2 linked regions of the Acuticoccus sp. I52.16.1 genome follow. The protein of the gene in region 1 interacts with the protein of each later gene in a pairwise test. Links are inferred from orthologs where the notes say so. Each region holds a gene or a part of one and is shown in the gene's direction. Other genes may lie near its edges.

Region 1 (6,993 bases):
GTCAGATATTCGATCTCGCTGCCCTTCCAGACCAGCGCGATATCGAAACGGATCGAGCATGCCGCGAAGTGCTCGTTGCGCGACAGCCACTCGTCGGCCGCGCGGGAGAGGCGGCGTTGCTTGCGTTCGTCGACGGATATCAAACCGTCCCATCCGCGGCGGCGTGCTTTGACCTCGACGAAGGCGACCTCGTCGTCCCGGCGCGCGATGATGTCCACCTCGCCGGCGCGCATGCGGACCCGGCGGCCGATGATCTCGTATCCGCCGCTGACGAGGAACATCGTCACGTTCCGCTCCGCGGCGAGGCCGAAGTCGTAGGCGGCGGTGCGGTCCCGCGCCGGGCGGGGGCGCGGCGCGGCGCGTGCCGCCGGCGGCGCCACGAAGCGGCGTGCGACGGCATGGTCCAAGGATTGCAGTGCCGCCACGGCACACCTCCATCGACAAGACACGCTATAGTTGCACATCTCCTCCCGCCCGTAAAGCACCCCGCCCTCAGGTGACGTCGGAACCGGGTTCCGCCGCGGGGTCGTCGGCCGCGGGCGCCGGGCGCGTGGGCGGCAGGGGCGGTGGGCCGCCGCCGACGATTTCTCCGGACAGCGGCCGGGGCCGCCCCTCGTCGGCACCGCCGAGCGAGATCGGCAGCGGAGTCAGGGGTGTCCGCGGCTCGAGGTAGCTGAGCGGGCGCTCGATCTCGGGTTGCGGGATGGCGCCCCGCAGTTCGGCGATCTGCAGAGGGTTGGCGAGGGGCCGGGCCGGTGCGGGAACCCAGCCTTCGGGCGCTAGGCCGGCCGTCGGAGCGGCGTTCGCCGTCGCCGGAGCGTCGGTCGCGGCGTCCCGCGTGGGGTTGGAGCGCGGGCTCCAGGTGGGCCCGCTGGGCTCCCAGCCGACCGGTACCAGCGCGTCGTCGGCCAGCTGGCGGCGAGGCGTCGGCGCCGGCGTCGCGGCGGTCGGGTCCGGGCGGGGCGCCGAGAGGACTTCGGCGCGCAGCTGCTCGCGCGCGTTGCGCTTCAGACGGTAGGCGGCGACCCTCGCGCGCTGCGCCTCGACGGCGGCGACCGTGGCCACGGTACCGTCGGAGTAGCGGGTGATCGGCCGGCTCGCGCCGCAGACCTCGTCGCGCCGGTCCACCGCCTCCATGCCGGCGGGGTTCTGCAACGTCTCGACGTTGCCGAGGTCCAGCCGTGTGCCGGAGACCGGCCGCAGGTCGAGCCGACCGTCGGGATCGTCGAAGCCGTCGAGCGCGATCGAGCCGCCGCTCTCGAGGGCGCGAAACCCCTTCTGCAGCAGCTCGGCGGTGCGCTCGTTGCGCTCCTGCGACGTGAGGCCTCCCAGCACCACCGCACCGAGGCGGCGTCCGCCTCGCGTTGCCGCCGCGGCGACGTTGAAACCGGAGGCGCAGATGAAGCCCGTCTTCATCCCGTCCGCCCCCGCGACATGGCGCAGGATCGCGTTGTGGTTGGGGATCACCCGGCTCCCGAGCTTCACCGCGTTCATCGAGAAGAAGTCCGCCCGTTCCGGGAAGTCGCGCGCCAGCGCCATCATCAGCAGCGCGATGTCGCGCGCCGTCGTCACCTGCTTGGTGTTGGGCAGGCCGTGCGGGTTGTCGTAGGCGCTCGCCGTCATGCCGATCTGCGCGGCGGCGGCGTTCATCCGGTCGACGAAGCCGCCCAGCGTCCCGCCCACCGCCTCGGCGAGGGCGAAGGCGATGTCGTTGGCCGACTTCGTCATCAGGATGCGCAGCGCCGTCTCCACCGTCAGCGTGGTGCCGACGGGAAAGCCCATCCGGCTCGGCGGCTGTTGACTGGCCTGCGGCGAGATCTTCACCGGCGAGGTCAGCTTCAGCCGCCCGTCGGCGATCGCCTGGAAGGTGACGTAGGCGGTCATCAGTTTGGTGATCGAGGCCGGATACCACAGCGCCGTCGCCTCGTAGTCGGCGAGGATCGTGCCGTCGGCCATGTCGAACAGGAGGTAGGAGCCGACTTCGGCGCGCGCCGGCACGGGGCGCACGAGATTCACCGCCGCCACCAGGGCGGGGGCCAGGACCACGACGAGGGCCAGTCGGAGCAAGGTCATCGCACTCTCCCGCGAATACTCGGGCACGGCGTGGGTCGTGACACGGCGCGCCAACGATGGCAGCCCTTGAGCTGTCGCGGCTTCGATGCATCCCTGTCAATGGGCGGTCGGCGCCGCACACGGCAACTCGAAGATGGATATAGCATGGCTCAGGTGAGAGAGCGGATGACGCGGACCCTGGCGGAAGAGTTCTCCCCGTCGCATCTGGAGGTGATCGACGAGTCGCACCTGCACGCCGGTCACGCCGGCGCGCGGCCCGAGGGCGAGACCCACTTCCGCGTGCGCATCACCGCCGAGGCCTTTCGCGGCAAGACGCGCCTGGAGCGCCACCGGATGGTGAACGCGGCGGTGGCGCGCGAGCTCGCCGGCCCCGTCCATGCGCTGGCGATCACCGCCGAAGCGCCCGCCTGACGCGGCGCTCTTCGGCGTCCGCCCGAGCCTTCCTGGAAGGTCGCGCCGGAGCCGGCCTGCCGCAGCCTCTTCCCCGCAGCGGCGGCGCCGGCAAGCGATACGGGCACGCGCCGGGCCTGTGACGAACGGTCTCGGGGCGCGGCCACACGCGGCGGCACCGCGGGTGCATGAGGGCGAGGGAGGCCGCGCGCGGGGCGGCTCTGCTTGCGGGGCCATGGCGGCGCGGTGCGCGGCGTCCTATCTCGACGGCGCTGCAACGAGAGAGACCCCATGCGCGAGCGGCTGCGAGCCATCCTCAGCACCAAGGCCTGGGAGAGCGCCATCACCGCGCTCATCATCGCCAACGCCGTCACCCTCGGGCTGGAGACCAGCGGCGCCGTCGTCGCCCGCTTCGGCCCGGCGTTGCTGGCGCTCGACTTCGCCATCCTCGCCGTCTTCACGGTCGAGATCGCGGCGCGCCTCTACGTGCACCGCTGGCGCTTCTTCGGCGACGCGTGGAACGTCTTCGACTTCGTCGTCGTCGCGGTCGCCCTGGTCCCGTCGTCGGGTCCCTTCCAGGTGCTGCGGGCGCTGCGGATCCTGCGCGTCTTGCGGCTCATCTCGGTGGTCCCCTCGCTGCGACGCGTCGTCAGCGGGCTCGTCGCCGCGCTGCCGGGCATGGGCTCCATCGTCTTTTTGCTGGGCATCGTCTTCTACGTCGGTGCGGTGATGGCGACCGAGCTCTTCGGCGAGCGCTTCCCCGAGTGGTTCGGCTCGCTCGGCCTCTCGGCCTACACCCTGTTCCAGATCATGACCCTCGAGTCCTGGTCGATGGGCATCGTCCGCCCGGTCATGGAGACGTTTCCCTACGCCTGGGTCTTCTTCGTGCCCTTCATCCTGATGACGTCGTTCGTGGTGCTCAACCTCTTCATCGGCGTCGTCGTCTCGGCGATGCAGGAGCAGGTGGAGGAGAGCGCCGCGGAGAACCGGGCCGAACTCGCCAGGGAGGGCGAATCGCTCGGCCGCGCCATCAAGGCGATGCGAAAGGACATCGCCGAGCTGCGCGCCGTGGTCGAGAAGCGCCTCTGAGCGCCGGCGGCGACCCGAGGGCCGGCCGAGCGGGACACCCGCCGCGTCCCCCGACTTAACATTTGACGAGGTGAGTACCGAAAGCCGGCGTGTACTTCTTTGATTATCTGGGGCGAGTGGCCGGGATCGCGGCGCCGCCACCTTGGTCTGAGAGGGGCAGCTATGGTTATCGAAGCGCCGCCGTTCGGCGAGCCGTTCGATACTCTCGACACCGACATTTGGTACGTCTCGAGTTATACGAACGAAGGCAGCTACATCGACACGTCCTGGTCACCGCAGAACGCGATCATCCACGACGACGGTGTCCTCGAGCTTCTGCTGGAGAAGGAACCGCGCAACGGCAAGCCGTACACCGGCGCCGAGATCCAGACATACGATTTCTACGGCTATGGCCGCTACGAGGTGACGATGCAGACCTCCGGCGAAGAGGGCGTCAACTCGTCCTTCTTCACCTATACCGGGGAGCATCTGGGCGACGACTGGAACGAGATCGACATCGAGTTCTACGGCGTCGAGCCGACCAGCATGCACGTCGCCTACCACAACGACGGCGAGACCTTCGAGGCGGACATCCCGCTCGGCTTCGACGCGTCGGCGGGCATGCACACGTATGCCTTCGAATGGCGGCCGGACAGCGTGTCCTGGTATGTCGACGGGGAGCTGGTGCTGGAGCAGGTGGCCGACATGGCCCCCGCGCCCGACGTCGAGGGCCGCATCATGGCCAGCATCTGGACCGGCTACAACAGCCGCCTCGGCGAGCCGAGCTTCGCGGACTCCACCAGCGCCTCCTACGACGAGATCACCTACACACCGTTCACCGGCATCGAGCAGCCGCCGGCGCCGCCGCTGGTCGGAGAATTCCTGGTCGAACTCGTCAACACCGACACGCAGGAGGTCGTCGCCATCCTGCAGGACGGGATGGCGGTCGACCGCGACCTCTTCGGCGACGCGGACCTGACCGTCAACGTCGTCGCCTACGACCGCGACCTGCGCACCGGAATGCGGACGCTCGAGATCGACGTCAGCGGCGCGCTGGAACGCACGCAGGTCGAGCAGTACGGCCCCTGGGCGCTGTTCGGCGATCCGGATCGCGAGACGCTCAACGGACGCCAGATGCCCGACGGCGACTATGCGATGACGCTGACGGCCTATTCCGGCTGGAACAGCGGCGGCATCGTGCTGGAGGAGCAGAGCCTCTCGTTCACGATCGAGCCGGCGGACGGCGTCGTCGACGATCCGGCCGATCCTGGCGACGATCCCGGCGTGGGCTTCACCGCGATCCTCTACGACGCGGCGTCGCGCGAGGCGAAGGCGATCCTGGAGGACGGCGCCCTGGTCGATACCGCGGAGGCCGCGGACGGGCGCTCGACGATCCTCGTCCAGTTCGACGATGCGGCGTTGGCCGCCGCGGCCGGCTCGGTCGTCATGACGCTGGACGGGCCGGTCTCGAAGACGTCCGTCCAGGGGGTGGAGCCGTTCGCCCTCTTCGGCGACGCGGGGTTCAACAAGATGACCGGCGGCGACCTGCCGGCGGGCGACTACAGCTTCACCGTCAGCGTGACGGCGGGGCGCGGCGGCGGCGGCGAGGTGCTGGCCGAGCAGACGGTCGACTTCACCGTCGGCGACGACACCGCCGACTCCGCCGGCCTCACCGTCTTCCTGGTCGACGCCGAGACCGACACCTTCCTCCAGGAACTGGCCGACGGGGACGTGATCGACCTCGAGGCCTATGCCGGCCACAGGCTCTCCGTCGCCGTGGCCGCCGACGATCCCGCGACCGAGAGCGTCACCTTCGCGCTGTCCGGCCCGGTGACGCATACCCAGGTCGAGAGCGCCGCGCCCTATGCTCTCTTCGGCGACTCCACGCCAAACTATCACGGGACCGAATTCGTCACCGGCGCGTACGACCTCGAGATCGCCGCACGCGCGCGCGACGGCGGCAACGGCGCCACCCTCGCCGCGCTCGACTGGGATCTCACGTTCGTCTGATCGAGGCCTCGCTCCCGCCTCGCCGGCGTCAGGCGTCGGCCAGTGTGCTCACGCCCGGGGTGCCGGGCGTGCCACCGGCCAGGGACAGCCGCAGCCGCTGGACCAGCGCGACGAGGGTGCGCCGCGCCGACGGCACCAGCAGCACCGCGGCGAGCGCCAGCGCATAGTTGAGGACGCCGGCGACGATCAGCGTGACGAGGTCGCTCCGCGACCCGGCGAGATCGACCAGGAAGGGGAGGGCGAGCGCGCTCGCCAGCGCGGCGGCGCCCGGCACCAGCACCATCGCGCCGAGGTCCATCCCGCGCACCGGTCCGACCCGGTCGAGCACCACCAGGAGCAGCGGCAGGCGTAGGACGTAGGCGCTGACCGCATAGGACGCGGCGACACCTTCCGCCCCCCAGGGCAGGCCGATCGCGAACGCCGCCACCGTCACCAGCGAGGTGCAGACGCCGAGCCGGAACATGACGTCCGTGCGCCCCTGGGAGATGAAGATCCAGCCGTTGTTGTTGGTCACCGGCTGCATGAAGCTCGCCACCGCGAGCCAGGCGAAGATCGGCGCCACGCCGGCCCACTCCGGCCCGAAGAGGACGCCGATGGTCTCCTCGGCGCACATCGCCAGGGTGGCGATGCCCGGCATAATCGCCAGCGCCAGCGCCCAGTTGACCTGGCAGAACACCGCCCGCAGGCGCGCCTTGTCGTCCTGGATGCGGCTCAGCAGCGGGACCATCATGCGCGTCAGCGGGTAGTTGATGTTCTGCACCGGGAAGAGCATCAGCTTGTAGGCCCGGTCGTAGAGGCCCAGCGCGGTGAGGCCGACGTAGCGGCCGATCAGCACGTTGTCCGCGTTGCGGGCGAAGAAGTTGACGAGATTGAAGCCGGTGAGGTTCGCCCCGAATTTCATCAGCGCCCCGTCAACGCGCCGCGGCGGCGCGCCCGGGCGGAAGGGCGCCATCCCCCACACCAGCGCCAGTCCCAGGCCCGCGGCGACGATGGTCGACGTGACCAGCGCGTAGGGGCCGAGGCCGGCGAGCGCGCCGGCGGCCGCCGCGACGAACGCCGTGAGCGCCACGAGGAACTCGTAGAGGGCGAGGACGGCGAACCGGAGCCGCCGCGCCAACAGGGCCATCGGCACCGTGCACAGGCTCCCCAGCAACAGCGACACGCTGACCAACCGCATCAGCCCGGCGATCCGCGCGTCGCCGTAGAAGGCGGCGGCGGTGGGGGCGAGCGCGATCACGATCGCCGTCGCCAGCAATCCCACCGCGCCGCTGACCCAGAAGGCCTGGTTGAGGAGCGCCCGGTCGATCTCCTTGCGCTGCACGATCGCCTGTTGAAGCCCGAGGTTCTGAAACAGACCCATGAAGGCGACGATCGGCGCGATGGCGGCGACGAGGCCGAAGTCCGTCGGCCCCAGCAGTCGCGCCAGGACGACGACCGACCCCATCGTCACGC
Region 2 (7,009 bases), 3.0 Mb from region 1 along the record:
CCCGTTCGAGGGGGGCAAGCAGGCGGTCGCCGAAGCGTGGCGCAACCTCACGGCCGTCGGCGCGACGCCGCTGGCACTGACCGACAATCTCAACTTTGGCGCCGCGACGGTGCCGGAGATCATGGGCCAGTTCGTGCGCGCCATCCACGGCATCGGCGAGGCGGCCCGCGACCTGGAGTTCCCGGTCGTCTCCGGCAACGTCTCCCTTTACAACCAGACCGACGGGCAATCCATCCTGCCCACCCCGGCGATCGGCGGCGTCGGCCGCCTCGCCGACGTGACGCGCCGTGCGACGCTGGCCTGGGCGGCCGGCGACACGATCTTCCTCGTCGGCGGCCACGGCGAGCATCTCGGCCAGTCGCTCTACCTCGACGTCGTCAAGAACTCGCGCAACGGCCGGCCGCCCAGCGTCGACCTCGCGCTCGAGCGCAAGCACGGCGATCTGGTGCGCCACGTCATCGCCGAGGGGATCGTCACCGCCTGCCACGACGTGTCGTCCGGCGGCCTCGGCACCGCGCTCGCCGAGATGGCGATGGTCTCCGGCGTCGGCGCACGGGTCGATGTCCCGGCCCCGGCGCACGTCCACCTCTTCGCCGAGGACCAGGGGCGCTACGTGCTCGCCACCGCCGACACCGACGGGCTCCTCATGGCGGCCGGCAAGGCGGGCATCGCGATCGCGCCCATCGGCCTCGTCGGCGGCACCACGCTCGATGTGCCGGGCGCCTTCTCGATCCCGATCGAGGCGCTGCGCGAGGTGCACGAGGCCTTTCTGCCGAACCTGATGGCTCAGCCATGAATTGTATCCCCTGACGCCCGGCCCTATTCTAAACCCCGACGCGACGGAGATAATCTTTATGGCGATGGACGCTCACCAGATCGAACGCCTCATTCGTGAGGCGTTGCCCGACGCCACGGTCGAAATCCGCGACCTGGCCGGCGACGGGGATCATTACGCGGCCGTCGTGGTCTCGGAGGAATTCCGGGGCAAGACCCGCGTCATGCAGCACAAGCTGGTCTACGACGCCCTCAAAGGGCGGATGGGCGGGGAACTGCACGCCCTCGCGCTGCAGACCTCTGCGCCGCAGCCCTGATCCCCGAGCGCTGCGAACTGGACGGGGCGCGGCCCCCCCTCTACACTCTCGCCCCGGAGCGCTTACCTGTGAGACCGAGGGCCGGTCCGCCGCCGGAACGCCTCCGACGCGAGCGGACCGCATGCGACCGGCGGCCGGCCTGCCCCCAGGCGGCATCCACCGACCCATCGACGACGACCTGCGCTACTACCAGCGAACCGGAGCGGATACGCCGCTCGAACAGGATTGATACCATGACCGACGCGCACTCCACGATCGACACCGCGGTGAAGAGCCACGACGTGATGCTCTTCATGAAGGGCACCAAGCAATTTCCGCAGTGCGGCTTCTCCGGCCAGGTCGTCCAGATTCTCGACTATCTCGGCGTCGACTACACGACGATGAACGTGCTCGAGGACGACGGCATCCGCAACGGCATCAAGGAATACTCCAACTGGCCGACGATCCCGCAGCTCTACGTCAAGGGCGAGTTCATCGGCGGGTGCGACATCATCCGCGAGATGTTCCAGGCCGGCGAGTTGCAGTCGCACATGAGCGACAACGGCATCCCCATGCGCGACACGGCGGCCTGACCGCCTCACCTTCTCGCCGTGGGGCCGGCGGACGGCCGCCCCACGGCCCTTCCCCGGATTGACGCCTTGACCACCGACCGGACGCCTTTGCGTGAGGATCTCGAAACGCGGGGCATTCGCACCTGCCCGGTCTTCCACGTCGGCCGCTGCGGCAGCACCGTGCTGCAGCAGATGCTCCTCAAGCACGGCGCCATCTTCGCCGATACCGAGATCTACGGCGTCTACGCCCGCGAGGTCGGCGGGACGACCGACGCCGCGTTCGAGGCGTTCACGCGCGAACGCGTCGCCATCCAGACGCGCGGCTTGCCGCCCGGCACGGCCTACCTCTTCGAGGTGAAGTTCTTCCCGACGCTCGACCTGGCGCGGGTCTCCTACGACCTTCCCTCCTACCTCGACGTTCTGATCCGCGACTTCGGCACCCGCGACGCGATCGTGCTGGAGCGGCGCAACGTGCTGCGGCGAATCGTGTCGACCCATATCGCCTCCTCGCGCGGCCGCTTCTTCGACGCCGCCGGCGCGGCCATCGAGCTGCCCCGCATCGCCCTGCCGCTGCGGGGCCTGTGGTTCGGCGACGCGACGTACGACCTCGTCGACCTCATCGCCGCGATCGAGGGCGAGTACGCCGCGCTGCGCCGCGAGCTGGCCGCCCGGAACATCGCCCCCCTCTCGGTCACCTACGAGGACGACATCGAGGCCGACCCCGGCGCCGCCTACGCCAAGGTGTGCCGCGCCTTCGGGGTGGCACCGGTGGACGTCGCGCCGCGCTTCTCGCGCATCAACACCGCGCCGCTGAGCCGGACGCTGAGCAACTTCGACGCCGTCGCCGCCGCCCTGGCCGGAACCCCCTACGCGTGGATGCTCGGCGAGGTGACGCCGCGGCCGGCGGCTACGGCTGCCGCAGGCTCGCCTCGCTGAGGCCCGCGTCGGCGTGGCCGAGGTCCGGCCGGCAGTTCGTGCCGCCGGCGACCGAGAGCAGCGCCAGCGCGTCGTAGGTGGGGCGCGCGAGGTCGACGGTCAGCGATCCGGTGCGGGCGTACGTGGCCAACGCCTCGGCTGTGCGGCGCCCCCAGAGCCCGTCCACCGGCCCCGGCGCGCACCCCACCAGCACCAGCGCCGCCTGGATCTCGCGTGTCAGCAGGCCGGCCCGGTCGGGCACCACCTGCGAATCCTCGTGGACGACGCGGAAGGTCGCCCCCAGCCGGTGCAGTTTGACGCTGTATTGCAGCGTCCCCTGCAAGGTCGCGCCGGTCGCCGGGTTCGCCGCATCGAGCTCGGCCTCCCCCACCAGCGTGCAGGAGGCACCGCCGGACGTGCAGGTGACGGACGGCGCGCCGGTCTTCGTTAACGTGTAGTGCGGCCAGCGCTCGGCGTAGGCGGCGCGGCGGCGAATCAGCTCCGCCCGCGACACGCGCTCGCCGAACGAGTCCACCTGGTCGGCATAGATGCGGCCGGCGAGCGTGCGCAGCGCGGTGGGCGGCGCGTTGGCGCTCGAGAAGTAGAAGTCGAGAAACTGCTTGGCCCGCGTCACCGCCTCCTCGTGCCGCTCGTCGCGGCGGCGGGCCATCCGCTCGGCGAGGTCGTGGCGGGACGGCGTGGCCGCGGTCGCCGTCAGGCGGCCGTCGCGCAGCCCGCGTGGGACGTGGCGGTAGGTCAACCCGGAACGGGCGGCGAGATCGGCGGTGAGGTAGGCCATGGAGGTGTGGTCCGCCTCCGTCGCCATCACGACGACGCTCAAGGGGTAGCCGAGCCGGGTGAGGTAGGCGCCGACGATGGCGTTGCCGCTCGCCGTCATGCGCACCACGTCCCCCTCACGCGCGGCGGCGGCGTGGAAGCCGATGGAGCCGCCGTCCTGCCATACCCGCTCCACCCCCGCGATCCAGATCAGCGCGCACGCCGAGGTGCAGTGCGCGCCGGACGCGACGGAGGTCAAATCTTCGCGCTCGCGCACCTGATCGCCGATCGCCAGCGCGTCGAGCAGCTTACCGCCGGGGCCGTCGAGGTCGACAATGGCGGGCGGAAGGTCGCGCACGGCGTTGCGGAAGCGGTCTGCGTCGCCCAGCGCGATCTCGCCGGCGATGACGACGTGCGGCCGGTCGCCCTCGCCGAGGACCACGCGGATCTCGGCCGCCTGCGCCGCGCCGATCGTCAGACCGAGGAACGCCAGAAGCTGCAAGGCGACGCGCATCCGAGCCCTCGCGATTGACGACGCGGTTAGACTGCTGTCATTGCCGAGCGAACTCAAGCCCTTCGGGCAAGGCACACGATGACACAATCTCGAAACAGCGCGAGGCCGACGCCATGATCGTCGAGCCGACCGCAATCGCCGGCTGCCTCCTCGTCCGCACCAAGGTGCTGGAGGACGAGCGCGGCTTCTTCCTCGAAAGCTACAAGCAGTCCGCCATCACCCGCACGCTCGGCCGCCCGCATCGCTTCGGCCAGGGCAACCACTCGCGTTCCAAGGCGGGCGTGCTGCGCGGCTTCCACGCCGAGCCGTGGGACAAGCTGATCAGCGTGGTGCATGGAAGGGCGCTCATCGTCGTCGCCGACCCGCGTCCGGAGAGCCCCACCTTCGGCGCCCACGTGATGTTCGAGCTGGGCGACGCGCCGGGCACGCGCGATCGCGTGTTCGTCGCCAACGGCCTCGGCAACGCGTTCTACTGCTTCACCGAAGTGGACTACTGGAACGACGTGTCCGACGAGTTCGACCCTGCCAATCGCGGCGGGTTCGCCTGGAACGATCCGTTCCTGGGCATCGACTGGCCGACCGAGGCGCCGATCCTCTCTCCCAAGGACCAGGGCCTGACCGGCCTGTCGGACCAGCACGCCGACCACCCGGCGGTGCGGCGCTGGCGCGAAGGCGCCTAGGCCGTGGACTCATGGTGTCGTAGCCATAGGCGGGTCGATGCCAAGGCGACGGCGGCCATGAAGTTTCGGGCGAGTTTGTCGAATCGGGTGGCAATGCGGCGGAAGTGCTTCAGCTTGTTGAAGTACCGCTCGACGAGGTTGCGCAGCCGATAGAGCGGTGGCGCAACGGTGCGCATAACACGAACGTTGCGCTGGCTCGGGATGTGGGCGGTGGCGCCTCTGGCCGCACACCATTCGATCAGCGCCTTGGCGCTGTAGCCGCGGTCGGCCACGATGTCCGGTGCGAGTGGGAGCCCGTCGAGGAGGATCGGCGCTGTTGTCTTGTCGGAGGCCTGACCAGCCGTGATTACGAAGCGGATCGGCAGGCCCCGCTCGTTGACGACGGCGTGGAGTTTGGTCGTCAGTCCTCCACGAGAACGGCCAATGGCGTGATCCGGGCCCCCTTTTTTCCGCCGGCTGCGTGCTGGTGAGCCTTCACGATGGAGCTGTCGATGAGCTGGAGCGCGGCCGGCTCTTCTCGAGCAAGTGCCTCGAACACCGCCAGCCATACGCCGCGCCTGGCCCATCTGTTGAAGCGATTGTAGACCGTCGTCGATGGGCCATAGCGCGCCGGCAAGTCGCGCCACGGTGACCCGGTCCGCAACACCCAGAAGATGCCGTTGAGGACACGCCGGTCGTCCACACGCTGCTTTCCGGGCGGCGCCGGCGGCAGCAGCGGCTCGATGATCGACCATTCCACTTCGCTCAGATCGTAACGTGCCACACCGCAACTCCTGACTGACAGGAGATTGAATCATGGGCGCGACCATTTGAGAATCCCGGACCATGAGTTCACGACCTAGCCGGCTCCCAGCCGCTGCGCGCGCTCCGGGAACGGGGGGGCGAGGCCGGCAAGGTCCCGCAGGGCGCGGCGGGCGAGCTTGGGATTGTCGGCCGCGAACTCCTTCCAGCGCGCGGTCGGCCCCTCGTCCTCGACCGACGCGGCCTTCACGGCGAGGAAGGCACAGCGGCCTTGACGGCGCTGCTTGCGGGACAGCGGAACATCCAGCATCGCGCCGTCGACGGCCACGTTGCAGGGCTCGCCCGGATCCACCATCCTGAGGCCGCAGTGCTCCATCGCGGCCTCGAATTTTCCCACGCCCTCGATCTCGCTGTAGGCGAAGAGCGTCACCAGGCCCCGCAGCACGTCCGCCTTGTCGAGCCGTAGCGTGGCGGTGGCCGGGTCGTTGAGGCAAGCCAGCCAGGGGCCGAGCGCCACGGCGCGCTCCGTCGGCGTCAGCTCCGCGCGCTTGCCGCGGCTGGGCATGCGCAGCACCGTCGCCTCGGCGCAGGAGGCGATCCGCATCCCCTCCGCACGGAAGAACTTCGCCCACATGAAGAGGTCCGACGGGCCCGGTGCCGGCGCCGCCGTCCACCCCTCGGGGAGTGCCATGTAGGCCTCGCGCCGGTAGGCCACGTTGTTGATGCCCGGCGCGATGGGTCGCATCGCCACCCCCGCCCGGCGCGCCACCGCGCCTCCGACGTTGGCGAAGCGCCAGCGCAGATCCTCCGCCGCCGCCGGCAACCATGCGACGCCCTGCCGCCCCCAGTCCGCCTCGGCGAGCAGACGGTGCATCGCCGCCAGATGGCCGGAGCGCCACAGGTCGTCGTCCGAGAGGTGGCAGACGAACTCCTCCGCCGCCTCGCGCAGCACGAGGTCGCGATAGGCTTCGCCGTAGCGCTCGCCTTTGGGGAAGACGCGGTGCTCGATGCGGGGGTCGTCCGCCTCGATCGCCTGCAAGATCTCGACGGTGCGGGCGGGCGCCCCGTCGCAGATCACCACCATGCGCCAGTCCGTCTCGTTCTGCGCGCGCACGCTGGCGATCGACATCATCAGCGCGTCGGCGTGGTCGTGCGTGGGGCACAGGATGAGGGTGCGTGCCATCGCGGTCAGGCGCGCAGGCGGTAGCCGGTCCGGAACATCCAGCGGATGATCAGGAGGCAGACGGCCGCGAACAGAGCGATCATGAAGAAGGAGAACGCCAGGTTCACGTCGCTCTCCCCCAGGAAGCTCCAGCGGAACACCGACACGAGGTAGACGACCGGATTGAAGAGCGTCACCGTCTGCCACGGCTGCGGCAGCATCGAGATCGAGTAGAAGCTGCCGCCGAGGAACACCAGCGGGGTGATGATGAGGAGGGGCACCAGCTGCAACTGCTCGAAGTTGCGCGCCCAGATGCCGACGATGAACCCGAACAGCGCGAAGACGATGCAGGTGAGCACCAGCAACAGCAGCATCGCCACCGGATGCGCAATGTCGACGTCGACGAACAGGGTCGCCGTGGCCAGGATGATGAGGCCGATCAGCACCGACTTGGTCGCCGCCGCGCCGACGAAGCCGATCGTCAGCTCGTAGAACGAGATCGGCGCCGAGAGATACTCGTAGATCGAGCCGATGAACTTGGGAAAGAAGATCCCGAAGGCGGCGTTGGTGACCGATTG

What was found.
Region 2: the proteins of MRB58_RS07620 (region 1) and grxD interact in binary tests that used the Escherichia coli proteins (3 or more experiments, as listed by UniProt). The link is inferred for Acuticoccus sp. I52.16.1 from one-to-one orthologs.

What each region holds. Positions count from the first base shown.
Region 1 is NZ_CP094828.1:1,680,274-1,687,266, reverse strand. The notes cover bases 874-3,850. They hold MRB58_RS07620 (BolA family transcriptional regulator), read left to right. Parts: upstream 874-2,217; coding sequence 2,218-2,484; downstream 2,485-3,850. Other genes in these bases: MRB58_RS07610 (family 16 glycosylhydrolase), read left to right, coding at 3,715-3,850; MRB58_RS07615 (ion transporter), read left to right, coding at 2,755-3,552; MRB58_RS07625 (D-alanyl-D-alanine carboxypeptidase family protein), read right to left, coding at 874-2,073. In the rest of the region: MRB58_RS07630 (YraN family protein), read right to left, coding at 1-425; more of MRB58_RS07625, read right to left, coding at 493-873; more of MRB58_RS07610, read left to right, coding at 3,851-5,541; MRB58_RS07605 (lipopolysaccharide biosynthesis protein), read right to left, coding at 5,570-6,993. UniProt on the Escherichia coli protein: Transcriptional regulator that plays an important role in general stress response. Has many effects on cell morphology, cell growth and cell division. Acts by regulating the transcription of many genes, including dacA (PBP-5), dacC (PBP-6), ampC and mreB.
Region 2 is NZ_CP094828.1:4,671,377-4,678,385, reverse strand. Bases 1-2,993 are described here. They hold grxD (Grx4 family monothiol glutaredoxin), read left to right. Parts: upstream 1-1,324; coding sequence 1,325-1,663; downstream 1,664-2,993. Other genes in these bases: MRB58_RS21030 (hypothetical protein), read right to left, coding at 2,550-2,993; MRB58_RS21035 (hypothetical protein), read left to right, coding at 1,730-2,578; MRB58_RS21045 (BolA family protein), read left to right, coding at 855-1,091; purL (phosphoribosylformylglycinamidine synthase subunit PurL), read left to right, coding at 1-796. Also shown: more of MRB58_RS21030, read right to left, coding at 2,994-3,848; MRB58_RS21025 (dTDP-4-dehydrorhamnose 3,5-epimerase family protein), read left to right, coding at 3,962-4,528; MRB58_RS21015 (glycosyltransferase family A protein), read right to left, coding at 5,367-6,452; MRB58_RS21010 (ABC transporter permease), read right to left, coding at 6,458-7,009. UniProt on the Escherichia coli protein: Monothiol glutaredoxin involved in the biogenesis of iron-sulfur clusters.